Regions from separate parts of the Planococcus plakortidis genome, predicted to be linked through region 4. Evidence: riboswitches for the same ligand, from Rfam matches in the RefSeq annotation. Region 4 holds a riboswitch; each other region holds the start of a gene.
What was found. Region 4 has a riboswitch for S-adenosylmethionine ahead of BBI15_RS15925 (ABC transporter substrate-binding protein). Riboswitches for the same ligand answer to the same signal wherever they lie in the genome.
Positions count from the first base shown of each region.

Region 1: another riboswitch for S-adenosylmethionine. It lies ahead of BBI15_RS13995 (methionine ABC transporter ATP-binding protein); the one in region 4 lies ahead of BBI15_RS15925 (ABC transporter substrate-binding protein).
Region 2: another riboswitch for S-adenosylmethionine. It lies ahead of BBI15_RS03760 (5-methyltetrahydropteroyltriglutamate--homocysteine S-methyltransferase); the one in region 4 lies ahead of BBI15_RS15925 (ABC transporter substrate-binding protein).
Region 3: another riboswitch for S-adenosylmethionine. It lies ahead of BBI15_RS13370 (O-acetylhomoserine aminocarboxypropyltransferase/cysteine synthase family protein); the one in region 4 lies ahead of BBI15_RS15925 (ABC transporter substrate-binding protein).

Region 1 is NZ_CP016539.2:2,789,088-2,797,076, reverse strand. Features, by position in the region: gene BBI15_RS14005 (pyridoxal phosphate-dependent aminotransferase) at 1-455, opposite strand, end outside; gene BBI15_RS14000 (carbon-nitrogen family hydrolase) at 541-1,335, shown strand; SAM riboswitch class I at 1,382-1,487, shown strand; gene BBI15_RS13995 (methionine ABC transporter ATP-binding protein) at 1,558-2,571, shown strand; gene BBI15_RS13990 (methionine ABC transporter permease) at 2,561-3,232, shown strand; gene BBI15_RS13985 (MetQ/NlpA family ABC transporter substrate-binding protein) at 3,245-4,075, shown strand; gene BBI15_RS13980 (carbohydrate kinase family protein) at 4,264-5,202, shown strand; gene BBI15_RS13975 (OsmC family protein) at 5,220-5,666, shown strand; gene BBI15_RS13970 (ATP-binding protein) at 5,817-7,409, shown strand; gene BBI15_RS13965 (response regulator) at 7,409-7,989, shown strand, end outside.
Region 2 is NZ_CP016539.2:727,346-735,334, reverse strand. Features, by position in the region: gene BBI15_RS03795 (aquaporin) at 1-396, opposite strand, end outside; gene BBI15_RS03790 (hypothetical protein) at 447-632, opposite strand; gene BBI15_RS03785 (SRPBCC family protein) at 727-1,173, opposite strand; gene BBI15_RS03780 (histidine kinase) at 1,396-1,872, shown strand; gene BBI15_RS03775 (cytochrome P450 family protein) at 2,065-3,264, shown strand; gene BBI15_RS03770 (phytoene desaturase family protein) at 3,376-4,878, opposite strand; gene BBI15_RS03765 (class I SAM-dependent methyltransferase) at 5,115-5,708, shown strand; SAM riboswitch class I at 5,964-6,069, shown strand; gene BBI15_RS03760 (5-methyltetrahydropteroyltriglutamate--homocysteine S-methyltransferase) at 6,168-7,295, shown strand; gene ade (adenine deaminase) at 7,536-7,989, shown strand, end outside.
Region 3 is NZ_CP016539.2:2,674,665-2,682,653, forward strand. Features, by position in the region: gene BBI15_RS13355 (EamA family transporter) at 1-216, opposite strand, end outside; gene BBI15_RS13360 (helix-turn-helix domain-containing protein) at 400-630, shown strand; gene metX (homoserine O-acetyltransferase MetX) at 687-1,706, opposite strand; gene BBI15_RS13370 (O-acetylhomoserine aminocarboxypropyltransferase/cysteine synthase family protein) at 1,719-3,008, opposite strand; SAM riboswitch class I at 3,109-3,223, opposite strand; SAM riboswitch class I at 3,411-3,523, shown strand; gene BBI15_RS13375 (methionine ABC transporter ATP-binding protein) at 3,656-4,687, shown strand; gene BBI15_RS13380 (methionine ABC transporter permease) at 4,677-5,327, shown strand; gene BBI15_RS13385 (MetQ/NlpA family ABC transporter substrate-binding protein) at 5,396-6,229, shown strand; gene BBI15_RS13390 (M20 family metallopeptidase) at 6,295-7,500, shown strand; gene pepT (peptidase T) at 7,833-7,989, shown strand, end outside.
Region 4 is NZ_CP016539.2:3,199,426-3,207,414, reverse strand. Features, by position in the region: gene BBI15_RS15945 (amino acid ABC transporter permease) at 1-128, shown strand, start outside; gene BBI15_RS15940 (amino acid ABC transporter ATP-binding protein) at 128-865, shown strand; gene mmuM (homocysteine S-methyltransferase) at 907-1,860, shown strand; gene BBI15_RS15930 (alpha/beta hydrolase) at 2,024-2,791, shown strand; SAM riboswitch class I at 2,892-2,994, shown strand; gene BBI15_RS15925 (ABC transporter substrate-binding protein) at 3,275-4,855, shown strand; gene BBI15_RS15920 (ABC transporter permease) at 4,949-5,893, shown strand; gene BBI15_RS15915 (ABC transporter permease) at 5,917-6,747, shown strand; gene BBI15_RS15910 (ABC transporter ATP-binding protein) at 6,761-7,768, shown strand; gene BBI15_RS15905 (ABC transporter ATP-binding protein) at 7,765-7,989, shown strand, end outside.

The DNA of each region.
Region 1 (7,989 bases), 410 kb from region 4:
AAATAGCCCTTGTCCTGCTCGAGCTTCATCAAATCGATTTCGATGTCGGCGAGCGGTGCGCCGGACAGATAATCCGGATAGCCGGGATCTGGCAGTAACAGGGAATCACCTGGATTCAGCAACGCAATCGGCAATTCGACAAAGCCGATTTTCGTGCCGGAAAGAATGGCGACTTCAAGATCCGGATCGATATCGACGCCGTATTCCCGTTTGTAGAAATCCGCGGCCGCTTTACGCAATGTGCCGAGTCCCCGAAACGGCGAATAGCGATGCGTTTTCGGGTCCGCCACTGCCTCTTGCAAGGCTGTGACGATATGCGGCGGTGTTGGCTGATCAGGGTTTCCCTGGCCCAGGTTGATGACGTCTCGCCCTTCGTCGACCGCTTTTGCAACTTTTGCGACAAGCGCGGCGAAAAATTGGTCGGGAAGATTTTGTAATCGATTTGAAAAGTCCATGGAATCCTCCTCATTTTCTAAATAATTGCACATCTACCTCAAATCTTATAGAGTTTAATCTAAACTGTCTACAGGGGGAGAGAACATGAAGATCGCTTGTGTGCAGATGGATATCGCTTTCGGGGGACCGGAAACGAATTTTCAACGCGTGGAAAATTATTTGGAAGAAGCGGCAGAAAACGGCGCAGAGCTCATCGTCCTGCCTGAAATGTGGAACACCGGCTATGCATTGACGGAACTTGATGAACTGGCGGACGGCAATGGCCGAACGGCGGATTTCCTGAAACGATTCGCCAAAGAGCATCGCGTCCATATCGTCGGGGGCTCGGTCTCCACGAAGAAAAAGGGCGGTTTCTACAATACGATGTATGTGGTCGACAGCACGGGCGCACTCGTTTCGGAATACGACAAAGCGCATCGCTTCGGCTTGATGGATGAGCATATCCACCTCGAAGAAGGCCAGTCGCTCGGCACGTTCGAAATAGGCGGCGAGACTTTCGGCGGCGTTATCTGCTATGACATCCGCTTTCCGGAATGGCTGCGTGCACAAGCGCTGAACGGCGCAAAGGCCATCTTCGTGCCCGCGGAATGGCCGGCAGCGCGTATCGATCATTGGCGCATCCTGCTGCAGGCGCGCGCGATCGAGAACCAATGCTTCATCATTGCCGCAAACCGCATCGGCAGCGACCCGAAAAATGAGTTCGGCGGCCATTCGATGGTCATCGCGCCGTGGGGAGAAGTGCGGATGGACATGGGGCAAGAACAAGGCATTGGCTACACCGACATCGATCTCTCGGAAGTCGATGAAGTGCGGGGCCGCATCCCCGTATTCGATGACCGGCGCGTCCCATTGTACAAAAAGTTTGAAAAATCGCATTGACAAGCCATTGCCCCTGCAGGTAATATTGAAAACAACCAAATACGCATGCTTATCAAGAGAGACCGAGGGTAAGGCCCTATGACGTCCGGCAACCCCCATTTATGGGAAGGTGCCAAGTCCTGCAGAATGGAATCCATTCTGAAAGATAAGTCGAAATTCTAATTTTCGATGTCTCTTTTTGATAAAAGAGGCATTTTTTATTTGCCTGGGGGAGTTGACAGCATGATTCAAATCGAAAAACTGAGCAAAACCTATCAAACGAAACATGGCACGGTCAAAGGCGTCGATGATGTCACTTTGGAAGTGAAGACCGGTGAGATTTTCGGCATCGTCGGCTATTCCGGCGCCGGGAAAAGTTCACTCATCCGCTGCATCAATTTGCTTGAACGGCCAACGTCAGGCACGGTGAAAGTCGGCGGCCAGGATTTAACGAAACTGCGTGGCGACGGTTTGCGGAAAGCGCGCCTTAAGATCGGCATGATCTTTCAGCATTTCTACTTGATCAGCCAAAAGACGGTCGCTGAGAACATTTCATTCGCCCTTCGCGCAGCAGGCACACCGGGCAAGAAAATCGGACCACGCGTCGATGAACTGCTGGAAATGGTCGGCTTGTCGGACAAACGCAATGTCTATCCGGCACAGCTGAGCGGCGGGCAAAAGCAGCGCGTCGGTATCGCCCGCGCACTTGCCAATGACCCGGCCGTGCTGTTGTGCGATGAAGCGACATCCGCACTCGACCCGAATACGACTTTATCGATCTTGCGTTTATTGAAAGACATCAACCGCAAGCTCAATATCACGATCGTGTTGATTACGCATGAGATGAACGTCGTCAAGGAAATTTGCGACCGCATGGCGGTCATGCAGGCTGGGCAGGTCATTGAAGAAGGCCGTGTCTACGATATCTTCGCAGAACCGAAAACCGCTTTGACTAAGGAATTCATCTCGAGCGTCGTGTCATTCAATGTGCCGGAAGAAATCCTGAAGAAATGTGATGGCACGATCGTCAAAGTGTTGTTCAAAGGCGAGGTCGCAGGGGACGGCATTATTTCCGATATGCTGCAAAGCTATCCGGTCAAAGGGAATTTCCTGCACGGGGCGATCGAATACATACAGGAATTGCCGCTCGGCATTTTCGTGATGGAACTGAAAGGTGCTCAAACAGATGTGAGTCAGGCGCTTCACTATCTGGAGCAGCGTGAAGCGATTGTGGAGGTGATGGATCATGGGAATTGAATGGGAAAGAATCATCGAATTATGGCCGGAAATCCAAGTGGCGTTCTACCAGACCTTGATCATGATCGGCATCTCGCTCGCAGTGGCGCTTATTGTCGGCTTACCGCTCGGCATTTTATTGTTCGTCACGGACCGCGGCCTGTTCTGGGAAAACCGGCCGGTCAATTCCGTCATCGGGTTTGTCGTCAATATTGTCCGGTCGATTCCGTTCATCATTTTGCTGGTCGCACTCATCCCGCTGACGCAATTGATCACCGGTACGACGATCGGGCCGGTCGCAGCGAGCGTTTCCTTATCGGTGGCGGCGATCCCGTTTTTCGCGCGCATCGTCGAAACCGCGCTGCGGGATATCGATAAAGGCGTCATCGAAGCGGCCATCGCGGTCGGTGCCACGCCTTGGATGATCATCAAGGACGTGCTGTTGCCGGAAGCAAAGGCGAGCCTGATCCAAGGCATCACGCTGACGGTCATCAGCCTCATCGCCTATTCCGCGATGGCGGGCGTCGTCGGTGGCGGCGGCATCGGCGATTTGGCGATCCGTTTCGGCTATTACCGATATGATAATACGATCATGATCGTGACGGTCGTCATCTTGATCGTGCTCGTCCAATTGATTCAACAGGCAGGCGACTTTACAGCCAAAAAACTCGATAAACGATAAGGGGAGAATAACATGAAGAAACTCACATGGATATTGGCAGCGAGCGCGCTCACTTTAGCCGCATGCGGCGGAGAAGAAGCGGACACAGGAACGACAGAAGGCGGCGAAGCGTCGAAAGACATTAAGCTCGGCGCGACTGCCGGCCCTTATAGCGATATGCTGAACGCAGCGATCGTACCGGCGCTTGAAGAAAAAGGCTATACGGTCGAAACGATCGAATTCAGCGATTATATCCAGCCGAACAACGCGTTGAACAACGGAGAAATCGACGCCAACTTGTTCCAGCATACGGTTTATCTGGAAAACTTCGAAACAGAAAATGATATGGACCTGAGCGCCTTGATTACGGTCCCGACCGCGCCGATGGGCATCTATTCCAATGAGTTCGATTCGCTCGATGCGGTATCCGATGGCGCGACGATCGCGATTCCGAACGATCCTGTCAACGGTGCGCGCGCATTATTGATGCTGCAGGATGAAGGCTTGGTTGAACTCGACCCGGAAGCGGAAGTGCTTCAAGCGTCTGAGCGCGATGTGACGGAAAATCCGAAAAACCTGGTGTTCCAGCCGATCGAAGCGGGGCAATTGCCGCGCGCTGTTGAAGGCACAGACCTCGCAGCCGTTCCAGGCAACTTCGCGCTGGCAGCGGACATGGACTTACTTGATGCGTTGGCGCTCGAGAACATGCCGGACCAGTACCGCAATGTCGTAGCTGTTTCTGCTGAAAATGAAGACAGTGAACTGGCGGCGGATTTGGTGGAGATTGTCGAGTCGGAAGAATTTGAAGCGGTCATCGATGAGCAATTCGAAGGCTTCGGCAAACCGGAGTGGATGGCTGAATAATGGCATAAGCCGGCCGGAGAGTTTTTCTCCGGCTTTTTTTATGTGAAGACACCGTTGCTCTGTACTTTTCAAACTTTTCCCTTGCCCTGCTTGTTTTCTGTTGAAATAATAGGGAAAGTGAATTTCAACAGGCCACTGCAGGCAGTATCTGCAGCGGACAAGGGTTCTTTGGAGAAAGGGAGAGGATTATGGAATCTAACAGGCACGTCCTGACTTACGGCGACGCGTTTGTCGATTATATTGCTACGACTAAAAACAACGATTTATTCGATCTGTATCTCGGAGGCGCCACCGTCAACGTCTCTGCCGGCGTCAGCCGCCTCGGGGTTCCGTCGGCATTCATCACGGTTACCGGCGACGATGAGATTTCGGACTTTTTCTGCCAGGCGTTGCGGGCGGAAGGTGTCGATTTGACCCATTCCATCAAACATCCGGAAAAACGCATCAGCGGCGTCTATATTCATTTAACGGAAACGAACGATCGTGTCTTCGCTTCTTATGATAATGAAACGCCGGATGTGCAAGTGAAGGCAGAGGAACTGGCGGGTGAAGCGTTCGAATCGGCGAGCCTGTTCCATTTTTGCTCAGGGACGCTGTTCCATCCGGAAGCGCGTGAAACGACGGCGCAGGCTTTGGAACTGGCCAAGTCCCACAAAGTGATTTGTTCATACGATGTCAATATCCGGCCGCTGCGCTGGGAAAGCGAGGAGTTGTGCCGTCAAACCGTCCTGCGCTTTTTGCCGCAGGCGGATATTTTGAAATTGACGGTCGAAGAATTATTGTTCCTCATGGAAGCTGATTCAATGGAAGCGGGCATCGAGCGCCTGAAGGCTTACGGGCTGCCTGTCGTTTTTGTCACGGACGGGGAGCATGGCACGCACGCGGTATTTAAAGAGGAGACGATCCATGTGCCGGTTGTGCCGGTCAAGCCTGTGGATACGACAGGCGCCGGGGATGCGTTCATGGCAGGCATCATCCGTCATGTCCATTTAAATGGCATGCCGGAAGACCAGGAAGAATTGATTGCTTGCGCTGGATTCGGCAATAAGCTGGGGGCTCTTTGTGCAACGCGGGCGGGAGCCATCACAGCGATGCCGCGAAGCGAAGATATGGAAGATTGGGAATAGAAGAGGAGGAAACAGCAATGGCTTTGCATAGTTTTCATTTAACAGCAGACTGGCCCGGCAACCGGAACGATGTCGGGACCATCGAATCGGGGAATTTGAAGACGCAAATCTCGATTCCCCCGGAAATGGACGGCCCAGGAGTCGGCACGAATCCTGACGAAATGCTGCTCGGTGCGGCAGCGACTTGCTATATCATTACACTCGCCGCAATGATGGAGCGCAGCAAACTTGCGAAAGAGTCGCTGACGATGGAATCGGAAGGAATTGTAGAAGTCGAAAATGGAGTCATCACCTATAAAAAGATCATCCACCGGCCGAAAGTCGTCTTGCCAGCAGAAGCGGGGGAAAAGGAATTCAAGCTGGCCCAAAAACTCGCGGAAAAAGCGGAGTCTTCCTGCATGATCACGCGCGCCATCCAAGGCAATGTCGTAGTCGAGCTGGAAGCTGATATTACAAAAAAATGAAGCCACACCCTGATTTCCCGTTTGGGAGAACAGGGTTTTTTAGTGGGAAAATAATGTTTTTAGAGAATTCCAAGAATTTTTTCTTTCAGCCATTTTGGGATATGGTAGACTACATCTAATGAAAAACGGTCGCTACAGGGGACGGGTGCCATGAAAAAATTATCGCTGCAGACAAAAATCATCTTGCTGACGACTTCGCTCGTGCTGTTGACGACGGCGGTGTTCGGCGGGATTTTGAGCTATCAGGAAATTGCGGAAATCAAAGAGAATATCGGCCAACGGGCACAGGAGACGGCGATCGGCATTTCGGCCATGCCGACGATCGTCGAAGCGATGGACGACGAAGAACCAGCGCTGAAAATCCAGCCGCTCGCCGAATACTTGCGCAAGCAAGTGGGTGCTGAGTTCATCGTTATCGGCAATAGGGAGAGCGTCCGGTACTCGCATCCGGATCCCGACAAAATCGGCAAACGGATGGTCGGCGGTGATAATGACCGTGCCCTTCAGGAAGGCAAAGTCTATGTGTCTGAAGCATTCGGTTCGCTCGGCAGAAGCCTGCGCGGAAAAGCGCCGATCTATGACGGCGATGGACGCGTCATCGGTGTCGTCTCGGTCGGATATATGATCGATGATATTGAAGCGATCATTTTCGGCAATATCATGGACGTGATGGCACTGGCTTTATTGACGCTCGTCATCGGCGTCCTCGGCAGCATCCTGCTCGCGCGGAATATCCGAAAAGATACGCTCGGGCTTGAGCCACGGGAAATCGCCCGCTTGTACCAGGACCGGGAAGCCTTGCTGTCATCGATCATCGAAGGGGTCATCGCCATCGATAAGGACGGCCGAATCACTGAGTTGAACAGTTCTGCAGAAAAGATGCTCGCCATGGACCAAAGTTTCTTGCATACGCCGTCAGATGATATCCTGCCGGAACTGAGGATGGGCGAAACCTTGACGACAGGGAATTCATGGAAGAATAAAGAAATCCTGATTGGCGGCACCGTTTTTATCGTCAACCAAAAGCCGATTTGGGCAGATGGGGAAATGGTCGGCGCCGTTTCGACATTCCGTGAGAAAACGGAAGTGCAGGAAGTGCTGGAAACCTTATCGGAAATTCGCCAGTACTCGGAAAGCCTGCGGGCGCAAACCCATGAATACGCCAATAAACTGTATGCCATATCCGGCCTTTTGCAGTTGGAAGAGACCGAGGAAGCGGTACGGCTGATCCAGCAAGAGACGCATCATCACGAAAAACAGACGAAACACACGCTGAATCATATCGAGGATAAAAAAGTCCAGGCAATCCTGCTCGGCAAAATGGGGAAAGCTTCCGAGGCGAAAGTCGAGCTGTCGGTGGATGAAAACAGTTCGCTCGCCCAATTGCCTGCTCATGTCGATATTTCCAAAGTCATTCACATTGTCGGGAACCTGATCGACAACGCCATTGAAGAAGTCGAGTCGAGCGACAGGAAAGAAGTGTCTTTCTTCATTACCGATATCGGCAACGACTTGGTCATCGAAGTCCAGGATAGCGGACGTGGAATCGAAACCGGCAACCTAGATCAATTTTTCACACAAGGATATTCCACAAAACTGGAAAAAGCGGATAGGGGCTACGGCTTGGCGATCGTCAAACAAGCCGTCGAAGACTTGGAAGGCTGGATCGAAGTGGATTCGACGCCGCAGCATGGGACGGTATTCAGCGTCTTTATCCCGAAAAAAACGATGGAGGTGGCGTAATGCTGCGGGTAGTGATTGCAGAAGATGATTTTCGTGTCGCGCAAGTGCACGAGAAGTTTTTAGCGAAGATTGAACAAGTGGAACTGGCAGCGAAAGCGAAAGACTGCGCCGAGACGCTGGCGGCGGTCAAGCAAGAGCAGCCGGATTTGGTGCTGCTGGATAATTACATGCCGGACGGGCTCGGCATCGAGTTGATCGATGAGTTAAGGAAAGAAAGCCCGGAGACCGACATCATCCTTGTTTCGGCAGCAAACGAACGGGAGTATATCGAAACGGCGCTGCGCAAGGGCGTAAAGGGCATCATCTTAAAACCGGCTGAACTCGGCCAGTTCACGGCGACCATCGAGAAATACCGGAAAGACAGGGAAAAGCTGTCGAGCCAAGAAACCATCGACCAGGAGTATTTGGATGAACTGTTCGGGGTCAAGGCCATCAAAAAAGAAGCGCCAGCAGTCAAAGGCATCGACCCGCTGACGATGCAGAAAGTGCAGAAGCTCTTGGCGCAGTATGAAGATGGCGTGACCGCCGAGAAGATGGGCGAAGAAATGGGCGCTTCCCGCACGACCGCCAGACGCTACCT
Region 2 (7,989 bases), 790 kb from region 4:
CCCGCCCAGGTTTAAGCCGACCGCACTCAAACCGCCATAGCCGTTTGCCCCGAATCCTTCTAGGCTGGTGGAACTCGCGACCAGGAACGCCAAAAACGCAGTGCCGGCAAAAGCCCCGACAATTTGTGCGACGACATAGCCGCCGAATTCCTTGGCGCTTAAATTGCCCGATATCCAGACGGCAAGCGAAACAGCCGGATTCACATGGCAACCTGAGATATGGCCGATCGCGTACGCCGCTGCCACGATTGACAGCCCGAACGCGAGCGCAATGGCGGTCACCCCAAGATAACCAGTTTCCGTCCCCCCTGTATAGCCGCCCAACACGACGGCTGTCCCTGTCCCTAAAAACACTAAAATGAAAGTCCCGATAAATTCCGCCAAATACTTATTCATGTCAATCTCCTCTTTTCCGCAACAGATTTTCATTTCCAGCATCATAAACCTTATTTGCGCTTTTTCATGCCATCGATCGCTGCGCCGAGAACGAGCCCCACGCCTGTCCCTGCCCCGGCCCAGATGATATCCCCTGTCAGGATAAGGGCGACAATGGCACCGATCGCCGTCCCGAATATCAAACCCAAACCGGTAAAGGGAATCTGGGAATAATCGCGTTTTTGATTTTGCTCCACTGCATAACCCTCCTCCAGCTATTCGGCTTACCTTTTTCGAGCGCAAAGGCACGCCGGAAACTTTCCATCCGACTTCTTAGACCACCTTGGCAGCTCAATCGCTTTCACTGATGTCCTTCAAGTTTTGCAAGGTCAGTTCGATTGAGTTGTTCATCAGTTTTTTGATGTAAAGCGTATTGGCCATTTTCCCGAAGATGCTGCCCGGAAGATCGTAATCCATTTCAAACTGGACTTCCGTGCCGTTTTCCACTGGTAAATACCGCCACGTCTGGTTGCCGTCAAAAGCCCCGCTGATCAAGCAACGCCAAACATAGCCATCTCCTACCGGAGCATTTTCCACGACCAGTACATGCATTTCCAAGCCCCTCCCGAAAAAGAAATACATCAGATCCATGCTCGTGCCCTTGCCGCCTTTGCCTTTCAGGTTTTCAGCTTCCGATAAGCCCGCATACCATTGATACCAGTGCTTCGGATTCGTAGCGAATTGATGGACCTCCCCCACCCGTCGATCGATGAAAACCCGCTTTTTTATGTTCCACATATTGGCATCCTCCCTTGCCTAAGAATTTCCGGTTTGACCGGCTGGCGGCGAATCTTCTTCCACCATCTTCCTATATTTATTAATATAGCATGTTTCCAATAAAATAAACTGACTTTTCTGATATTTATAGTAAAATAAAGACATCTTTTTATTCCTGTTCAAGCACTAGAACCTGATTCGCCAACAAATCAAATGAATTTCAAGCTGAAAGGAAATGGTTACATGGGAGCTTTCTTGAGGATTTTGATTATCATCGCGAGCGTGTTCCTTGTGGGTGTCGGCATCGTCATATACCTTGTCTACAATTCGAGCCCGGCGCAGCAGAAAGTGCTCGAGGAAAAAAGCTTCACCGAAGACATCGAGGCAATGGAAATCATGGTTGACAATTCCCGCGTGGAAACGATGCCAAGCGATGGTGCAAGTTCCCGCATCATGCTGTTGGGCAATGGCGGTGGCTTCAGCTTAAACACCAAAGCGGCAGGCGGGCGCCTAGCGATTGAAGTCGAAGACCGCCCCCCCCCGTTCTTCAATTTCGACTTTAACCGCTCCTATACGCTGCAAGTTTATGTGCCTGCGAGCGGGCTCGGACTCGCCATTTCGAAGGAAATCATCGAGCTCCATAAAGGCACCATCGGCTTGCACCTCACAGACGGCCGCTACGTGTTCTGGTTTACGATACCTCTTGAAAAATCATCTTGAACAGGCAACGCCCTATAAGCACCGCCACCGATGGGAAATGCGGTGGCGGTGCTTTTTCATGGCCATTCACCTCGAGATGAATGGCAAGCGGCGTTTCAGCTTATTACGCCATGAAGAAGGGGAAAAATGGGTGGAAGGAACGAGACAGGAAATGCGCGCTCCAGGGTATAGACTAAAAAAGGAGGCATTTCAATGAATTTGCATGATAACGACGAAACGAAATTGTTCAGCCCCGAATTCACCCGGAACCCTTGTCCCGCTTACAAGCGGCTGCGCGAGGAAGATCCCGTGCACCAGGTGCGTTTCCCGGATGGCCAGCTCGGTTGGCTCGTGACACGCTATGCCGACGCGGAAGCCGTATTGAAAGACCCGCGTTTCATCAAGGATTTCTCGAAACTGTTCGGCGGCAGCATGGACGAGATGAGCGTATTCACCCAGAACATGCTGTTTTCCGACCCGCCCGACCATAAACGGCTGCGGGGCCTCGCCCAAAAAGCGTTCACCCCGAAAATGATTGACGGCATGAAGCCACGCATACAGGAAATCACCGACGACTTGCTCGATGGGTTCGAAGGCAAATCGAGCGTCAACTTAATTGATGAATTCGCCTTCCCGCTCCCCATCATCGTCATTTGCGAAATCTTGGGCGTGCCCTCACAGGACCGAGATAAATTCCGGACTTGGTCGAACTCGCTCATCGAAGGCACGAGTGGCGAAGCAGGCGTTAGCGTTTATGAGCATATGAATGAATTTGTCCGCTATCTCGGTGAATGGTTCCAAAAAGTGCGCCAACAACCGGGAGACGACTTAATTAGCCGATTGATCGAAGCTGAAGAAGCAGGCGACCGGCTGACGGAAAAAGAACTGTACGGCCTCGTGTCCCTGCTGATCATCGCGGGGCATGAGACGACCGTGAACTTGATCGGCAATACCGTACTTACGCTTCTGAATCATCCCGAACAGCAGCAGGAATTATGCATCCAGCCTGAACTGATCGGCCAGGCCATCGAAGAGTCGCTGCGCTTGAACGGGCCGGTCGAATTCAGCACGTCAAGATGGGCCTCGGAAGACCTGGAATTCGGCGGAAAAACCATCCACCGGGGCGATTTGGTCATCGTTGCGCTGAACGCGGCGAACCATGACCCCGAGCAGTTCGATAACCCGGAACTGTTCGACATCCACCGCGAAAAAAGTGCCCATCTGGCATTCGGAAAAGGCATCCATTTCTGCCTTGGCGCCCCGCTCGCACGGCTTGAGGGCCAAATCGCGATCGATGGGCTATTGAAACGCTTTCCCGGCATGGCGCTCGCCGTTCCGGAAAACGAACTCGACTGGCGTCCCGGCATGATCGTCCGGGGCGTCCGTGAACTGCCGGTGACACTCGGAAAATGAACATGCAAAAAGGCGGTGCCGACGACTTGTTAAAGTCATTGGCATCGCCTTTTGAATTGTAAGTAGCATAAGCCGTAAGAACGGAAAAAACCGTCTCAGGATTGTAGATTTTTAATTGTTTTGATTATCGCGCTTGACGATCTTATCGCTCACTTGCTGGCCGCTCAAGGTCACCATCGGCATGCCGCCGCCCGGGTTGACGGTGCCGCCGACAAAATACAGGTTGTCGTATAGTTCGCTTTGCTTCTTGTGCTTGAAGCCGCCATTCTTGTTCTTGTCGGAGACGGTTCCGTAGATCGCGCCGCGGTCCGAACCGTAGATGCGCTCGATATCATGCGGTGTCCAGACGTCGCGCACGACGATATTGTCGCGCAGGCCGTCGAGCCCCATGCGTTCGAGCTTATCGATGACACGCTCTTCGAATTCCTTGTACTGCTCCGGTGTGAACGGATTGTCCTGGATATACGGGATATGCGGCAGGATTTTAATATTTTCATGCCCTTCTGGCGCCTGGCTCGGGTCGGTCTTATTGACGTTGACGAGATAGATTGTCGGGTCGTCCGGCAGCTCGTGGCGCTCGAATACTTTGTCCATCTGCTCTTTTAAATTGTCCGAGAAGAAGAAATTATGGTGGTTCAATTGTGGATAGGTCTTCTTGACGCCGAGATGCAAGACCAGCCCCGAACTTGCCGGTTCGTATTTCTTCTCCAGTTTGTCGACAAACTCATGTTCCGCCTTGACCATTTTTTGATAGAACGGGATGACTTCCATATTCGATACGTAATAATCAGCGGTTTGGAAGCTTCCGTCTTCGAGTTCGACACCGGTGATCTTGCCTTCCGCGCTCGTCAAGGCGCGGATCACGCCCATCCCGGTATGGATCTGGACGCCAATTTCGCGGGCCAATCTTTCCAGGCCGCCTGCCAGATTGTGCATGCCGCCCGGCACATACCAGCAGCCTTGCGCATGCTGCATGTAAATCATCATATTGAGCACGGCGGGTGCGCTATACGGCGAAGAGCCGACGTATTTGACGTAATACGACAGCATGTCGCGCAAATGCGGGTTCGTGATGCGTTTGGAGATTGCGCTATACATCGTCGAAGTCAAATCGAATCCTGTCAAAGTCGCGAGGATGCCGTTTTGGGCGACCGCTTCTTTCGGCGACTCGAAGCCTTCCTTCAAATAGCTGCGCTCGGTCGTCTCGTAAATCTTCTTCGCGTACTTGAGCAATGCGTAATATTCCTTCATGTCCTTTTTCGACAAAGCCGGGTTCGCCCGCTCCATCAAATGAAGATCGTGATACAAGTCGATCACCGTACCATCCGGGAAAAACGAGCGCCACTCGCGCTCCAGGCGCTGCATCGGCACATAATCCGCCATGTTCTTCCCGCTGCCCTGGAACAGGCGGTCAAAGATATGCGGCATCGTCAAAATCGACGGGCCCAAATCAAAGCCGAAGCCGTCCCGCTCCAAGCGGTTCACTTTCCCGCCGATATGCCCGTTCTTTTCATACAACGAAACTTCATAGCCTTTTTGCTGCAATGAAATCGCCGCCGACAAGCCCCCAAGGCCTCCCCCGATCACGATTACGGATTTTTTCGCTTTGCCCATATATGTACCGCCCCTTTTTTAATGAAATATGTATCGCTTTTTACTTTAAAACCGCCTATATGGAAATTTCTTTAACCCTCAGCCAATATCCTTGTTATTCCCTTCATCATAAGCTTAAAAACGCATATTGTATAGTTTTTGTATAATCCTATACGAGCTGTTCATTAGAGGAGTAGATAAAGCCCCAGACGGGAAAGTGAGAAGAATAGTAAGCAAACGAAAAAGGAGCTGATAAGATGGCTGGATTCCTGCCACATATATACGACACGGCCATGAAGCCGTTAGAGAAAACCCGCTTTGAGAAGATCCGCAAAAACCTCGTCTTGCAAGCGACGGGGCACGTGCTCGAAATCGGCTTCGGGACGGGCGCGAACTTCCGCTATTACCGAAATGCCGAACGGGTCGATGCCATCGAACCGAACCCGGAGATGGGCAAACAAGCCGGCAAACGCATCCGGAAATCGAAAACACCGATCCATACGTACGAAGCGATTGCTGAAGAACTGCCTTTTGACGATAACAGCTTCGATACCGTCGTTGCGACATTGGTGTTCTGCACAATCCCTGACCCTGTCAAAGCACTTGAAGAAATCTGCCGCGTCAGTAAACCGGGTGCAAAGATCCTCATGTTCGAACATGTCAAAATGGACCAGCCGGTCATGGGCAAAACCCAGGAAGCCTTGACCCCCGTCTGGAAAAAGCTCTGCGACGGCTGCCATTTAAACCGCGATACGTTCGATTTGGTGAACCGTTCACCGCTGGAAATCGTGAATGTGGAATCCTATTACGGCGGCCTGTTTTTGACAATTGAGAGCAGGAAACCCCTATGAATTGCAGCTGCCCCGAATTGTAGCTGTCCCTGTGTCCGGCACAATTATGACTATTTATCAATTAGCATGAAAATTCACGACGACATCCGAAGAGCTATCTTTTTAAGCATTTCATATTCACCCATCTTGTATACGGTATCTCTTGAATTGTGTGATGCACAGGGACACAAACAAAAAACTCCCCTCTCCCTTGCAATTGTCCGAAGATTGCTTTAATGTGAACATCAATCATTTACAACTAACTCAATAATCGATTTCTTATCAAGAGAGACGGAGGGATTTGGCCCTGTGAAGTCTCAGCAACCGCCCTGATCCAGGACAAGGTGCTACTTCCAATAGGCGATAGCCTAGAAGATAAGAAGAATGCATTTCCCATAAACGGGGCTTTCTTCTTATTTGAAGAAAGCCCCATTTTTCATTTCCATCACCTACACTAAAAACAGAAAGAAGGAATTTCACATGACCCATTCAACTATTCAAACAAGCCCTAAACTAACTACAGCACCATTCAAGGCGGATCACGTTGGGAGCTTATTGCGCCCCGACAGCATTCACGAAGCCCGCAAACAGTTCAAGGAAGGTGCCATTACGGCAGATCAGCTGCGGGAAGTCGAGACGTCGGAAATCAAGCGCATCGTCGACAAGCAAATCGAAGTCGGGCTCAAAGCCGTGACGGACGGCGAGTTCCGCCGCACGTTCTGGCATACCGACTTCATGTCTCATATCAACGGTTTCGAAGGCTATACGCCGGAAAAAGGTTATCAGTTCAAAAACGTCGAAACCGAAGCCTACGACGTCCGCAATACCGGCAAGATTTCATTCAATGAAAATCATCCCTTCCTCAGCGATTTCGTCGAATTCAAGGAAATCGTCGGCGGCCGCGCCGTCCCGAAACTGACGATCCCAAGCCCGAACCAATTTTTCAACCAAGGCATCCGCAACGAAGAAATCTATCCGGACCTGGAAGACTATGCGAAAGACGTTGTCCAAGCATACCGTGACGCTCTCAAAGCGTTCTATGACGCCGGTGCGCGCTATATCCAAATCGACGATGTCTATATTGCCGGGCTGTCATCGCCCGACATCCCGTTCAACGACGGCAAATACAACCGCGACTATTTGATCGACTTGGCGCTTCGCGTGGCAAACGGCGTGCTCGAAGGCAAACCGGAAGACCTTGCCGTGACGACCCACTTGTGCCGCGGCAACTACCAATCCGACTGGGCATTCGAAGGCAGCTATGCATTGATCGCCCCGACCTTGTTCGCCAAGGAAAAAGTCGATGGCTTCTTCCTTGAATACGACGACGACCGCTCGGGCAGCTTCCAGCCACTCGAGCACATTCCATCAGGCGGCCCGAAAGTCGTACTCGGCGTTTTCACATCGAAAAACGGCGAACTCGAAGACAAACAAGCGATCAAAGCACGCGTCGCAGAAGCCGCAAAATATGTGCCACTCGAGCAACTGTGCATCAGCCCGCAATGTGGGTTCGCTTCGACGCATCACGGCAATCTCCTGACCGAAGAGCAGCAATGGGACAAACTCCGCTACATCGTGGAAGTTTCCGAGGAGATTTTCGGAGAATAAATGGAGAAAGCAAGCGCGAATTTGCGCTTGCCTTTTTTTGACGGGAATTGTGTGTAACACAGGGGCCGATTCAAACCGGAATCCACTTCCCACATGTTTTCTGCGTTTTGAATTGTGTCTGACACAGGGACACCTCAAACATTCCTCTCTTTTTTGCTAGAGCTTGAAGCCGCCCTGCTGTAGAATAAAGCAAAACTCGAATCTCCTTGAATACACAAGCGAGCAGCAAAAGGAGCGTGAATGGACTTGAAAAAAGCCCAATTGAAAAACAGGATCGACGTTGCCAACAAACGGAAAAAAGCAGACCTCGTCATCCGCCATGCGTCGATTGTCAATGTCTTCACGAAAACCTTGACGACCGGAGACGTGGCGGTCAGCGATGGCGTGATCGTCGGAATCGGTGAGTATGAGGGCATCGAGGAAATCGATGCCAAAGGAAAGTTCATCGCACCCGGCTTGATCGATGCCCATGTCCACATCGAGTCGTCGATGGTCACGCCCCAGCAGTTCTCGCAAATCGTGCTGCCGCACGGCGTGACGACTGCCATTACCGATCCGCATGAAATCGCCAATGTCAGCGGGACGGACGGGCTTGAGTTCATGCTGAAAGATGCGCGATCGGCAATGCTCGATATTAAAATGATGCTGCCGTCGTGTGTCCCGGCGACGCCATTCGAGAATGCGGGAGCCCGGT
Region 3 (7,989 bases), 520 kb from region 4:
CAACGCCGAAAGCCCGATCCAAAACCATGGGATCCGTACACCTTTCAATCTCCCTGACATCCACACGAACACCAAAAGGCCGAAGCCCCCAATCGCGAGACGTGCCGCACCGATCGTCAACGGATGGGCTTCCCCCACCAGAAAAGTCTGGGCAGTCCCTGTGGTCCCCCAAAGCATTGCCGCAACTAACACCCATATGTATGCCTTTATTTGCATCAGCTTCCACCGCTTTCTATCTCTATGGTATAAAATATTCTTTTTGAAAAGCATGCTGGAAAAATCGCCTTTCTTGCACTAGATTCTGGAAATCCTTTGGCACCTCCTAAAGATAACATGGCGCGGATGGTTTGAGATAGGCTGTAAATAAGATTATAATAGAAGAAAAGAGGAGGCGATCGCATGTATATGACAGTCCCGGAAACTGCCGCTTTTTTGTCGATGCCGGAAGAGCAAGTCAACCGCTATGTACTTGAAGGCCGGATTCGCGCAGTCCACGACGGAGAACAATACTTGATCAACACCTCCCAATTCGAAAGCCATTTCCAACAGCTCGAAATCGCCAAACTTGAGCTGGAAGAGTGGCGCGCGACGCCAATCCCCGATGACATCGATATTAAAGACGAGGATTGACGAAACGCAAAAAAGATCGAAGCCGTATAGGCTTCGATCTTTTTTAATGAACAGGTTTATGCTAATACGCGGCTTTTGGCATTCACCGTTTTCCGCAGTTGCGCCTGGACGTGATGTGCCCATTTTTCGAATTCCACCAAGAATCCATCGTGGCCAAAATCCGTTTCGATTTTCTCCCATTTGGCATTCGGCTGGGCTTCGACCCAAGGAATCATCAATTCTCCCGGATACAATAAGTCGTGGCTATAGGAAATCGATAGCAGTTCAGTGTCCAGTTCCGCATCTTCTACATCATGGGAATTCATCGCTTTCAGCAAAACGAGATAGCTGTTCGGGTCGAAGCGCCCTGCCAGCTTGCGCCCTTGATAATCCAAATAGGATTGAACCTCGAAATCCTCTCCGCAACGGGCGCGCCCAAAGCGCCCATTGAACAATTGGCCACTCCGGTATGTCACCATGCCGGCCATGCGTGCGATTTCAAAGCCTTTCAGCCGTGTTCCCGATATATAATTCCCTGATTCGAATTCCGGATCGTTTTCGATCGCCTGGATGCCGATATGGTTGAACGCTACACCATAGTCCCCATAATACGGTGTCACTGCAAGTGTTATTGCCGTATCCAGAAACTCAGGGTACAACCTGGCCCACTCCAAGGTTTTCATGCCTCCGAGAGATCCACCGATCACTGCTGCAAGGTGGTCGATCTCCAGCGCCTCCAGCGCCTTTTTCTCCGCTCTCACCATATCGCGGATCGTCAGTTCAGGAAATGCCGCACGGTAAGGTTCACCGGTTTCCGGGTTGACCGAAAGCGGGCCTGTCGAACCGCTGCAGCCGCCGAGTACATTGAAAGTGATGACTTGGAACTGCCCGGTATCCACCGCTTTCCCCGGGCCGATCAGCCCTGCCCACCAGCCCGGTTGATCTGCAGTTCCCACTGCATATTGATCGCCCGTCAACGCATGGCAAACCAGAATCGCCGGTGCAGAACTGTTTCCGACGCGTTCATACGCTAATTCCACTTCGGGCAATAATTGACCTGATTCAAGTGTCAGCTGGCCGATGGATACTGTCGTCATCCCAATCCCTCCTTACGCGTTCTCGAGTACTGCCGCTTGGATCGCTTGTTCCAAATCAGCGATTAAATCTTCATGGTTTTCCAGTCCTACAGACAGACGGATCAATTCTTCCGTGACGCCACTGTTTTTCAGTTCTTCTGCTGTCAATTGCTGATGTGTCGTTGAGGCCGGATGAATGATCAATGATTTGGCATCGCCGACATTCGCCACGTGAGACCATAAATTGACACCGTCGATCACTTTGCGGCCGGCTTCCCGCCCGCCTTTGATACCGAAGTTGACGATCGAACCGTAGCTGTCTTTCAGATATTTATCTGCAAGTTCCTTGGATGGATGCCCTTCAAGCCCGAGGTAATTGACCCATTCGACTTGCGGATGGCCATTCAAGTATTCCGCGACTTTTTGTGCGTTCGTCGCGTGGCGAGGAATCCGGAGATGTAAAGTTTCAAGTCCCTGGAGCAGTGCATGGGCGCTGTCCGCACTGAGCGATGGCCCGAAATCACGCAACAGCTGGACACGCAATTTCGTCGCGAATGCGGCTTCCGGCACATCGATTCCAAAGCGGATGCCGTGGTATGTTTCATCCGGTTCCGTGTAATTCGGGAAGCGCGGGTTGTCCCAGTTGAAACGTCCTGCATCGACTGCTACGCCGCCGATCGTCGTCCCGTGCCCGCCGATCCATTTCGTGGCGGAATGAATGACCACGTCTGCGCCGAATTCAATCGGGTTGCTGACAAAAGGCGATGCGAATGTATTATCGATCAACAGCGGTACGCCATTTTCATGCGCGATATCCGCCACACGTTCCACATCGAAGACGTTCAAGCTCGGATTTCCGATGATTTCGCCGAACAAGGCTTTTGTCTTGTCCGTGATCGCTGCGCGGAAATTTTCAGGGTCGGTCGCATCGACGAATTTTACGTTAATGCCGTAGCGCGGCAATGTGTTGGCGAATAAGTTGTAAGTGCCGCCGTACAAATTGCTATCAGCAACAATTTCATCTCCCGCTTCCGCTATATTCAACACGGAGAAGGCGATGGCTGCCATTCCTGACGACAAAGCTACTGCAGCGGTCCCGCCTTCAAGAAGAGCGACGCGCTGTTCGAATACATCGACTGTCGGGTTCATGATGCGCGAATAGATATTACCTGTCTCTTTCAAGCCGAATAGGTTCTGTGCGTGCTCAGTATCTTTGAATACATAAGAAGTCGTTTTATGGACCGGTACGCCGCGAGCGCCTGTCACTGGATCCGGTTCTTGGCCGCCGTGTAATAGAAGAGTTTCTGGTTTGAAGTTTGTCATTGTCAATTCCTCCTGTGTTTATAATGGTTGTTCGGGTTTGAGGAGGACACAAAAAGGCCCTCTTCAGAAAGAAGAGGGCCGTCATATACGGATTTGCCTCCTCTTATCTTTCAGCGACGCAAATGCGCGCTGTAGGATTTAGCACCTTTCCAGACATGAGCCTGTCGGTTGCCGGGCATCGTAGGGCCTATTCCCTCCGCCTCTCGTGATAAGAGTATTCAGTTATTTTTTTGCTTGAGGAAAAGTATAGGGGACACCGCCATTCAAAGTCAAGCATATTTTTCAAAAAATTTTAACTACTATAAATGTCTGGGGCCGCCAAAAAAAAATCTTCAAAAGCTGTTGACTTTTTCCTTAATTCAAAATAGAGTAGGAATCACGAATTGAATAGCTTACATCACTTTCTTATCCAGAGAAATCGAGGGACAGGCCCTATGACGTTTCGGCAGCAGATTCGCAAATCCGCGAAAACTGTGCTAATTCCTGCAAATGCTTCGGCATTTGGAAGATGAGAATGAGATGGTTTCATATTTTGGAGCCCTCTTTTTTCTTGTGGACAAGAAAAAAGAGGGCTTTTTGTTGTTATTTCAAGAAAGTGTTCGTACGCACTCATTCGAATCGTTATTTGCAGCCACAGGAGGGACACCATGATTCAATTTGAAGCAGTCGAGAAAACTTATGTATCCGGCAAACAGCAAGTCCATGCACTCAACGGCATCGATTTGACCGTCGAGACCGGCGAGATTTACGGCGTCATCGGATTCAGCGGTGCCGGAAAAAGCTCATTGATCCGCACAGTGAATTTGCTCGAGCGCCCATCGAAAGGCCGCGTGCTCATCCACGGGGAGGATATTTCCACTTTGAGCGCACGTAAAATCCGCGATACGCGAAAAGACATCGGCATGATCTTCCAGCATTTCAATTTGCTGAACTCAAAAACCGTGCACCATAATATCGCGATGCCGCTGCTCCTGGCCAAGACCCCGAAAGCGGAAGTCGACCGGAAAGTCGCAGAACTATTGGAGTTTGTCGGGCTTGCCGACCAAGCCAAGAAATACCCCGACCAACTATCCGGCGGGCAAAAGCAGCGCATCGGCATTGCGCGGGCACTCGCCACAAACCCATCAATACTGCTATGCGATGAAGCAACGTCGGCACTTGACCCGCAGACGACCCAGTCGATCCTGGATCTTTTGCGCCGCATCAACCAGGAATACAACATCACCATTTTGCTTATCACCCATGAGATGGGCGTCATCCGGGAAATCTGCGACAAAGTGGCAGTCCTTGAAGAGGGGCGCGTCATCGAACAAGGCAGCGTATTTGAAGTGTTCACCAATCCAAAGCATTCGACGACGAAGCGTTTCGTCCGTTCCGTCATGAACGATGAATTGCCGGACTCCCTGCTTGAGCAGATCCGTCATAATGATGGCGCACGGCCGATCTACCGGGTGCAGTTTACCGGAAATTCGGTCGGCCAGCCGTTCATGTCAAGGGTATCGCGCGAATTCCAGCTTGATTTGAATGTATTGTTCGGCAATATTACCGAACTTCAAGGCATTCCGTACGGCAACTTGATTGTGGAATTCGACGGCGCACCCACTGAAATCGACCGGGCTCTTGCCTCGATCCGCAACGACAACATCCAAGTAGAGGAGGTGCAGCAGCATGCAGGTTGATCAATCGCAAATCCTCGAAGCTCTATGGGAAACGCTTTACATGACGGGCGCTTCATTCGTGTTCTCACTGTTCATCGGCTTGCCGCTCGGCATCTTGCTGGTCGTTACAAGAAAAGGACATTTGCTGGAAAACGAAGCGGTCTTCAACGTATTGAACATTATCATCAATATTTTCCGTTCGGTTCCATTCATCATTCTGATGGTCGCCATCATTCCATTGACGCGCATCATTGTCGGCACCTCGATCGGCACGGCCGCAGCCATTGTCCCACTGGTATTCTACGCAGGGCCATACATCGCCCGGCTCATCGAAAACTCTTTGCTTGAAGTCGATAAAGGCGTCATCGAAGCCGCACAGGCAATGGGTGCCTCTCCCGGCCAGATCATTTTCCGCTTCCTGATTCCGGAAGCGCTCAGCTCCCTTGTTCTCGCCTTGACGATCGCCATCGTCGGCTTGATCGGCGCATCCGCCATGGCCGGCGCGATCGGAGGCGGCGGGCTTGGCGACTTGGCCATCACTTATGGTTATCAGCGTTTCGACACCCTGGTCATGTTCTTGACTGTCGCTATTCTCGTTGTCCTAGTCCAAGGCGTCCAATCGCTCGGCAACCTTATGTCCAGAAGAGTACGGCGGAGTTAACTTAATCCGCATTAACCTATCGATCAATCAAATCAACTATTATAAAAACCCAATTGGAGGATTTCACCATGAAAAAACTGACAGCACTTATAGCAACAGCAGGACTAGCCACACTTCTCACCGCATGTGGAGATGACAGCTCAGCCGGAGAAACCACGAAAGTGACACTTGGCATCAGCGGATCGGATACGACCATCTGGGATTATGTCGGCGATAAAGCCGCAAAAGAAGGCATCGAGCTCGACATCATCACCTTTTCGGATTACGTCGCGCCAAACCTGGCACTTGCTGAAGGTGAACTCGATTTGAATGCTTTCCAGACCATCTCGTATTTCGATGAATTTGTCGAAGAGCACAATGTCGATATCGTCCCGATCGGCTCTACCGTCATTGCGCCGATGGGCTTGTATTCCGAAAAATACGACTCGATCGAAGAACTTCCTGATGGCGCCCAGATCGCCATGCCGAATGAAGCGACCAATATGGGCCGCGCGCTTCTTTTGCTCGATGAATCCGGACTTATCACTTTATCAGACGAGGCAGGGCTGACGGGGACAGAAGCAGACATCGTCGAGAATCCGAAAAACATCGAAATAGTCCCTATGACTTCCGGCCATACGCCGCGTGCCATGGCCGATGTCGCTGCTTCCGTCGTCAATAATGGCATCGCCGTCGACGCCGGATTGAACCCGACAGAAGACCCTATCGCCCGCGAAAGCGATACGGCAAAACCATATATCAACTTGATTGCCGCACAAAAAGGCCAGGAAGATAACGAAGCGTATCAGCGCATCGTCGAATTGTATCAGGAAGAAGATACAGCTGAATTTGTCATCGAGCATACCGAAGGCGCTCAAATCCCGACTTTCGTTTCGGTTGAAGAATTAGTCGATTACCAATAAGTAAACAAACGATTTGCAGTTGCATGCCGTTGAAAAATGAAATTCCATTCGAGGGGGACGATCACATGACCATCATTAGCGAAGCGCGCGAGACAATTACGGAATCGATCGACAAGAACCGTGCACAGTATTTACGCATCAGCCATGCCATCCATGAAAATCCGGAAATCGGCAACGAAGAAGTGTTCGCGAGCGGACTGTTGACCGGATTGCTTGAAGAAGCGGGATTCCAGGTTGAATACGGTGTCGCTGGCCACCACACCGCTTTTTACGCAGTCCGCGACAGCCAAAAGCCTGGACCGACCGTCGCGTTTCTTGCTGAATACGACGCCTTGCCGGGCATCGGGCATGCATGTGGGCACAATATTATCGGCACGACCAGTGTTGCAGCCGCGATTGCGCTCAGTAAAACCTTGGAATTGACCGGCGGGCGCGTCGTCGTCCTCGGCACCCCCGCTGAAGAAGGCGGGCCGAATGGCAGCGCGAAAGGAAGTTTCGTCAAACACGGTCTGCTCGAAAAAATCGACGCCGCATTGATGCTCCATCCTTCAGGCAATTCAGCTGTGACTGGCCCATCACTCGCCGTCGATCCCTTGAGTTTTCATTTTTACGGCAAGCCGGCCCATGCTGCAGGGTCTCCTGAAAAAGGCATCAATGCACTCGATGCCGTGCTTCAATTGTTCAATGGCATCAACGCCCTTCGCCAGCAACTGCCGGATGATGCCCGGGTCCACGGCATCATCACGCATGGCGGCGATGCACCGAACATCATTCCGGAGTACGCCTCTGCCCGCTTCTATATCCGTGGGGATTCTTGGAAAAAAACAGCGGAGACGGCGAAAAAAGTACGGGCCATCGCTGAAGGTGCTGCCCTCGCAACAGGCGCACGGGTCGAAATCGAACGTTTCCAGAACGAAGTGAAAGACTTAGTCGTTACGCCTGAACTCGATGCAATTCTTAAAGCCGAGCTTGAAACACTGGGCGACCAAGTAGCCGACTCTCGCATTTCCGGACTCGGTTCGACCGATGCCGGCAACATCAGCTATGAAGTGCCGACTGCCCACGGCTACATCAAAATCGGACCCGAAAGCCTCATTGCCCATACCGAAGAATTCCGGGAAGCCGCCCGCTCGAAAGCCGGCGACGAAGCCTTGATCAAAGGGGCAAAAGCATTGGCCCAAACCGGTTACCGTTTGCTGACTGAACATGCTTTACTGGCGCAAGTCAAACAAGCCCATATCCGGTCACTCGCCGCCAAGCAACAAGACTAAAAACCAGCGCTCAGGCGCTGGTTTTTAAAGATGTTAAGGAAGTCATAGCTTTTCGTTTACAAATTATTTATTTAATATCCTAATTACTTTCTAATGAAATATAAAAGCGAGTTGAATAAATAATTATTCGACGCTAGTGGAGTGCAAGCCGGCGACTCCTGCGGGACCAGCGCGAGCCGAAGACCCTGCAGGAGCGTCAGCGACGAAGCGGCTGAGGCCGTGCCCGCGGAAAGCGTCCGGCTGGAACGTAACGAGAAAGGCGTTCGAGGTTTTTCTATGTATTTCGAATTTCGTGTTAAAATGGAGTCATTCCATACATAGGAGGCTCTACAATGATCGAAAACCTGATCGAACGCCTGATTCGCTACGCCAAAATCGACACGCAATCCGATTTTGAAAATGACGCTACACCTTCTACACCCGGACAATGGGATCTGCTCAACGAACTGGAGAAAGAAATGAAGGATATCGGCTTAGAGGAAGTTGAAG
Region 4 (7,989 bases):
GCGGCTTGGCGTTCTTTGAAGTGTATATCGCCGTCTCGATCGTCTATTGGATCTTATGCATTGCCGTCGAGCGCTTATTGGTGAAGATCGAGAAACGTGCACGCAGATATGAAAGAGGGATTGCCTGATGATCAAATTGGAGAACTTGCATAAATATTACGACCGCCAGCATGTTTTGAAAGGGATTGATTTAAGCGTCGAGAAAGGTGAAGTGGTGGCGGTTCTCGGGCCAAGCGGTTCCGGGAAATCGACGCTGTTGCGCTGCATCAATTTTTTAGAAGAGCCAACGAGCGGCATCGTGGAAATCGGCGGCAAGCGGGTGGATGCGGCGGCCGCTAAGAAAAAAGAAATCTTCGCGCTCCGGACCGCCACAGGTATGGTGTTTCAGCAATATAATTTGTTCAAGAATCTGACGGTGCTGCAAAATGTCTCCGTCGGGTTGACGAGCGTCAAGCGGATGAAAAAAGACGCCGCTGACAAAAAAGGCATCGAGATGCTCGAGCAGGTCGGCTTATCGAATAAACTGAGCCATTACCCTGCGCAATTGTCCGGCGGCCAGCAGCAGCGCGTCGGCATCGCCCGTGCGCTCGCTTTGGACCCGGAAGTGCTATTATTCGACGAACCGACGTCTTCTCTGGACCCGGAACTGGTCGATGAAGTATTGGCCACCATCCGCCGCGTCGCGGACACCGGCAAAACAATGTTCATCGTAACCCATGAATTGAGTTTCGCGCGGGAAATTTCAGACCGCGTCATCTTTATGGAAGACGGCGTCATTATCGAGCAAGGCACGGCTGAGCAAATTTTCACCAAGCCCGCCGTCGAAAGAACGAGGCAATTTTTAGGGAAAGCCGTCCAAGGCTGAAAAATAAAGTGTAACGACTGAGAGCGGAAGGATGATTTGGAATGAACCCGATTGAACAGATATTGAACGAGTTCCCGGTCCTGATTGTGGACGGGGCGATGGCGACAGAGCTTGAGAACTACGGATGCAATTTGAATGATTCCTTATGGTCCGCGAAAATATTGATTGAAAATCCGGAGTTGATCAAGAAAGTGCATGTGGATTATTTCGAAGCGGGAGCGGACTGTGCCATTACGGCCAGTTACCAGGCGACCATTGAAGGCTACCGGGAAAGAGGGCTGACAGAATCACAAGCGATCGCGTTGATCACGAAATCTGTCCAGCTGGCAACGCAAGCACGCGATGAGTTTTGGGACGCTGCAGCGGATCGTTCGGATAGGCCGAAGCCTTTAGTGGCGGCCTCTGTCGGCCCGTACGGTGCGTTTTTATCGGACGGGTCTGAATACCGCGGCGGCTATGCGATTGGCGAAGAGCAATTGGCTGCATTCCACAGAGAGCGCATCCGTGTGCTGGTCGAAGCAGGGGCGGATGTGTTAGCATGTGAAACTTTGCCATGCCTCGTGGAAGCGAAAGCGATCGTAAGCGTGCTGGAAGAATTTCCGCAAGTGTCTGCCTGGTTCACGTTCAGCGCGAAAGATGAGTTCCATATTAGCGACGGGGAGCGGATTGCAGATTGTGCGAACTGGCTCGATGTCCAGCCGCAAGTGGCGGCGATCGGCATTAATTGCACAGCGCCGCAATTTATCGGATCCTTGATCCAGGAAGTGAAAAGCGCATCTTCCAAACCGGTCATCGTCTATCCGAATTCCGGCGCCACTTACGACCCGGTAAGCAAAACCTGGAGCGAAGAACCGTCGGCTGGTGCGTTTTCAGCCAATTCGAAAGCCTGGCATGAAGCAGGAGCTGACATCATTGGCGGCTGTTGCAGCACGACGCCCGCTGATATTGCAGCGATTGCGTCATGGGCGCGCCAAGGGAAGCCTTCGGAAGTTTAAAGCATTAAGGGAGCGCCTGGTGTGGTTGATCGTTCATTTTATAAAACCTAGTTGACAAGTAGGTTTTAAATATAGTCTAATGTGAATAAGCTTTTTTCGCACTACTTCACATTAGGGGCAGCTAGTGGGCCTCCTGATTTTAAACAGCTGAAGGAGGGATTGCATGAACGAACAATATCCTGTCATCCAAGGGGCAGAAGCCTTCTTTCTGAAAGGCGGCAGCACCGGCATCCTATTGTGCCACGGGTTTCTCGGCACGCCGCAAAGCGTCAGGGAATTAGGCGAAGCGCTCGGCAAGCAAGGCTATACGGTTTCCTGTCCGCGGCTGCCGGGCCATGGCACCCATTTCAAGGACCTGCAACCATTCTCTAATGAGGACTGGTTCCAGAGTGTCGAGCAGGCCTATTTAGAACTCAAGCAAACATGCACATCGGTCTTTGTCATTGGGCAATCGATGGGCGGCACCTTGAGCTTGGATCTGGCCAGCCGCCATTCTGAAATCCAGGGCATCGCGTTGATCAATCCGGCGATCGACATCCCGCAATTTGAAACTTACCGCAGCCGCCCGGCCCATGCTTACGTCACAGAAGATGCGCCCGATATCAAAAAAGCGGATGCGGTGGAAATCACTTACGGGCAAGCGCCGGTCAAAGCGTATCAGCAATTGCTCGGCTATATGGATGCTGTCCGCGCAAAGCTCGGCGAAGTCCACTGCCCGGTTGTGTGTTTCCAGTCGCTTGAAGATCATGTCGTACCGCCAGCCAACACCGATTATATTCTCGGCAAGGTCGGTTCAGAACACGCGTTCAAGCACGAACTCCATAATTCCTATCACATCGCTTCCATGGACCATGAATTGGATTTTATCGTCGCCAAATCTATTGAATGGATCGAACAGTCGAGTGTTTTGCCGACAGGACGGCAAGCGTAAACCAAATCGAATTTCAACGTCATGTAAATAAATTCAATTTCTTCAAAATAATGTTGACAAGCTGGATCAAGGGCCGTAACATGAACTTTACAATTTAATCATCTTATCGAGATTGACTGAGGGACTGGCCCTGAGACGTCAAAGCAGCAGACCGCAATGCGGCACTGTGCTAATTCCTTGTACCGCGAGTACAGAGATAAGAGAGGCGATCGAACGTATGAAACCACTCCTCTTCTTGTCGAAAAGAAGAAGGGGTTTTTTTATTACGTTAAAACCAAGTAAACAGGTAAGATAAATTATTTTTAGCGAAGGAGGTGCCTTCAGTGGACAAATGGTTTTCGAAATCCCGTCGGAGCTTGAGCGGCAGATTGGCGCATCAACACTTCGACGCTTCATTGAAAATCTGGGAACTTGGATAGGCTTTTAAGCAGTTGCATACATACTCGAAGCATCATTATTTTTTAAATCATAAGGAGGAACATCGTGAAGAATATCATCTTTTTAGTTATCACGTTAATTGCACTTATCGGATTGGCCGGTTGTTCCGGCAGTGAAGCAAGCCCATCAGATTCAGGCGCAGCTTCAGAACCTGTAGAAGGCGGAGAATTGAATGTGGCGATCGGCGCAGATCCGAACACGCTCGATTGGATGTATACAGGGGAAAGTGCCGCTCGCAAAATCGGCTGGCATATTTATGAAGGCTTGTTTGCCTTGAACCAGGATTTTGAAGCGGCACCGCTGCTCGCAGAAGATTATGAAGTGAGTGAAGACGGAAAAACCTACACGATTGCTTTGCGTGAAGGCGTAACTTTCCATAACGGGGAACCAGTAACGGCAGAAGATGCCAAAGCGTCCATCGAACGTTGGCTGAAAGTGTCATCTGTCGGCAAGATCACCAACGACCACGTTGAGTCCGTGGAAGCAGACGGTTTGCAGTTAACCATTCAATTGAACAAAGCCTATAGCTCTTTACTTTCCGACTTGGCTGCCCCAAAATCGGCTGCCGTCATCTTGCCGAAAGAGGTCGCTGAAGCGGCCGGCGAAAAGCCGCTCGACCATGACCAGTATATCGGCACCGGGCCTTTCCAGTTTGATTCGTGGAAGCGCGGCGATGAAATCGTACTTTCCAAATACGACGACTATGCATCCAGAACCGATGAGACAAGCGGTTTGACGGGAGAGAAAAAAGCGTATGTGGATTCGGTCCATTTCAAGATCGTCAAAGACCCTCAAGTGGTGGTTAATGGCTTGAAAACCGGGCTTTACGATTTCGGCGATGAAGTGCCGCTCGATTTGTACGAAGTGATTGAAAGCACGCCGAATATCGAAGCAGGCACCGCCACTAACGGCTATACAGTGTTGACGCCGGATAAATCGGAAGCGCCTTTCGATGACCTGCAAGTGCGCCAGGCATTGAACGCGGCGCTCGATAAAGAAGCAATTGCCAAAGCGACATACGGAAACGAGGAATTTTACGAATTGGACGGCGCTTTGTTCACGCCGAACCAAACCGCACTATATTCGGAAGAAAACACAGACGGCTTCCTGTCCTATGATGTGGAGGAAGCGAAACGCTTATTGGCAGAAAGCAGCTACGACGGCGAACCGATCAAAATCATCTTCTCAAGCGATTCCAACGACTATAAGAAAATTGCCGAGATCGCTGAACAGCAGCTTGAAGCAGCCGGCTTTGCGGTCGAGCTGGAATCCTATGAATGGGCAACATACCTTGAGAAATGGGGAGAGGCTTCCAATTGGGATCTAGTGGTCGTTGGATGGTCCCCGTTCTTCTCGCCGAACCAGGCAGGCATGTTGAGCCAGGATTCGAACAGCAGCGGCTGGTACAACAGTGAGAAATGGCAGGAGCAAATCGCCAAGTGGGCACAAGCGGAATCCGAGGAAGAGCGACAGCAGATCCTCGCCGGCTTGAACGAAACGCTCTATGAAGAATTGCCGTTTGAAAAAGTGACGAACATCTCGAACTTGAATGCGCGCACAACCGATATCCACGACTATAGCGAATGGTACGGCCCGCGCTTCTGGAATACGTATAAAACCAATTAACGACGAGCCATCAAACAGGATAATTAAGAGAAGAAAATCGTCAGGAACGATGCTGGCGATTTTCTTCCTTTTATGGAGAAGGGGGAACACGCAATGCTGAACTACACGATTCGCCGGTTGTTATCGGTGATTCCCGTCATGCTGGTCGTCAGTGTCATCGTCTTTATGATCGTTCATCTGACGCCCGGCAACCCGGCGTTCCTCATTTTAGGGGAGGACAGTTCACCGGAAGCGATTGCTGATTTGGAGCGTGAACTGGGCTTGGACCAAGCGCTGTACGTCCAATTTTTCAATTGGTTTTCACAAGTCATCACGGGGGATCTCGGAACTTCCGTTTACTCTTCGCAATCGGTGACCTCGCTGATCGCTGAGAACTTCGGGCCGACCTTCAGCCTGATGGCGCTATCGACGGTGATTTTGCTCGCCATTGCCATTCCGGTGGCGATCCTCATCGTCGCGCTGCGCAAGACCGTCTTGGATCCGATTTTCACATCGGTTTCCTTGTTCGGTGTATCTGTCCCGGAATTCTGGCTCGCGACGCTATTGGTGCTTGGCTTCGGCGTCGCGCTGCCGATCTTTCCGGTAGCTGGCTATGTGCCGTTTGCGGAAGGGGCGGATGCGTGGCTTCACCATATCCTCTTGCCGTCGTTTGTGCTGGCGATCGTCGAAGTGGGTATCATCGCCCGGATGCTGCGCGACAGCATGCTCGATTCGGTCAATCAGGATTACATCAAAACGGCGCGCGCGAAAGGTGTCAAGGAACGCGAAGTATTGATGCGCCATGTCTTCGTCAATGCCTTGATCCCAACGACCACAGTGCTCGGCGCTACGGTGGCCGGCTTGCTCGGGGGCACGGTCATCATCGAGACTTTGTTCACGATTCCGGGCATCGGCCAGCTCTTGGTCGATTCCATCCATCGCCGCGATTACCCTGTCGTACAGGGAATTGTCCTGTTCATTGCCGGCATTTATGTGTTCGTCAATCTGTTAGTGGATTTGCTCTATACATTCCTCGATCCGCGGATCCGCTATGATTGAACATTTGGAAGGAGACAAAACCGATGCTTACTAAGAAAACGAATCTATTGGCACTCGCCATGCTGGTACTTGTCGCGCTTGCAGCGATCACCGCCAGTTCCTGGCTGCCGTTTTCGCCAGCCGCGATTTCCCCGGAACAGCGCTTGACCGGCCCATCATCAGCGCATTGGTTCGGCACTGACGATTTCGGGCGCGACATTTTCTCGCGGACCATCGTCGCCGCTCGGGTTTCTTTGTCTGTCGGCGTCGTCGTTGCGGTGCTATCGACGGTCATCGGCACCGTGATTGGCTTAATCTCCGGCTATTTCCACAAAGTGGATTTTGTGCTGATGCGAATCATTGACGGCTTTCTGGCATTTCCGGCGCTAATCCTTGCGCTTGCGCTGGTCGCGGCACTTGGCGGCAGCATCACCAATATCATCATCGCTCTGACACTGGCATTTTTCCCGGTCATGGCGAGAGTCGTCCGCTCGGCGACGCTGCAAGTGAAAAACCAATCCTATATCGAAGCGGCACAGACGACCGGATCGAGCCATGCGGTAATTATTTTTAAATACATATTGCCGAATATTTTGTCCCCGGTCATCGTCCAAAGCACCTTCATTTTCGCGAAAGCCATTTTAGCGGAAGCGGCTCTCAGCTTTCTTGGCGTAGGGGTCAACCCGTCCACACCGACTTGGGGCAATATGCTGCAGGAAGCACAGATTTACGTGACCATCGCGCCTTGGTATTCCATTTTCCCGGGCCTTGCGATTGTCATCACCGTTCTGGCTTTGAACTTGCTCGGCGATGGGCTAAGAGACAGTTTTAATCCACATCAAGCGAAACGCAAGCGCAAAACGAAGCTTGCCTGAAAGGGGTATTCGAATGCTGCAAGTAGATAATCTTCATGTCCATCTCGATACACCGGGCGGCCTCGTGAAAGCGGTCGACGGCGTGTCCTTCTCCATCCAAAAAGGAGAGACCATCGGCATCGTTGGGGAGTCGGGGAGCGGCAAAAGCGTGCTCGCCCATTCCTTGATGAAGCTCAACCCGGAACCGCCTGCACTATATCCGGAAGGCACGATCTATTTTGAAGGCCAGCCGGTATTGGAGATGGGCAAGACGGAACTGAGAAAACTGCGGGGCAATGACATCGCCATGATTTTTCAGGATCCGATGTCGAGTTTGAATCCCGTATCCAAAATCGGTAAGCAATTGATCGAAGCCATTCAAGCGCATCAAAAACGGCCGAAACAGCAAGCACGCGAAAAAGCGATTGAGTTATTGGAAGACGTCGGCATTGCCGATGCCAAAGCGCGCATGAACAGCTACCCGCATCAATTTTCGGGTGGAATGCGCCAGCGTGTCTTGATCGCCATGGCGCTTGCTTCCAATCCGAAACTATTGATTGCGGATGAGCCGACGACGGCGCTGGATGTCACGATACAGGCGCAAGTTTTGGATTTGCTGAAGGGCATACAGGAAAAATACGGCACGGCCATTCTCGTCATCACCCACGATCTCGGCGTCGTGGCTCATTTAGCTGACCGCATCTTGGTCATGTATGCCGGGAAAATCGTTGAATCGGGAAGTGCTGAAGATATCTTCTATAGAACGTCGATGCCGTATACGTGGTCGCTCTTGCGTTCGGTCCCGGTCATTCGGGAAGGCGGCCCAGAGCGACTCATCCCGATCGACGGGCAGCCGCCGAGTTTGATCGACCGGCCGGCAGGATGCGCGTTCGAACCGAGATGCCCGTTCGCACGGGACGCATGCCGGCAAGTTGATCCGCCGCTGGAGCGTCGCGAAGACACTCATTCGGCAGCGTGCATTCTCTCAAGCAATGAATTCGAAGAACGGAAAAACCAATTGGAAGAGGTGCTGACAACATGAGCGCATTATTGGATATCAAAGGGCTGCATGTCCATTTCCCCGTCAAAAAAGGCTTGTTGCAGCGCGAAAAAAGCTACGTCAAAGCGCTTAACGGCATCGACCTCCAAGTCCGAAAAGGCGAGACGCTCGGCATCGTCGGCGAATCGGGCTGCGGGAAAAGCACACTCGCGAGAAGCATCGTCGGCCTGCAACAACCGACCTCGGGAGAAATCCTGTTCCAC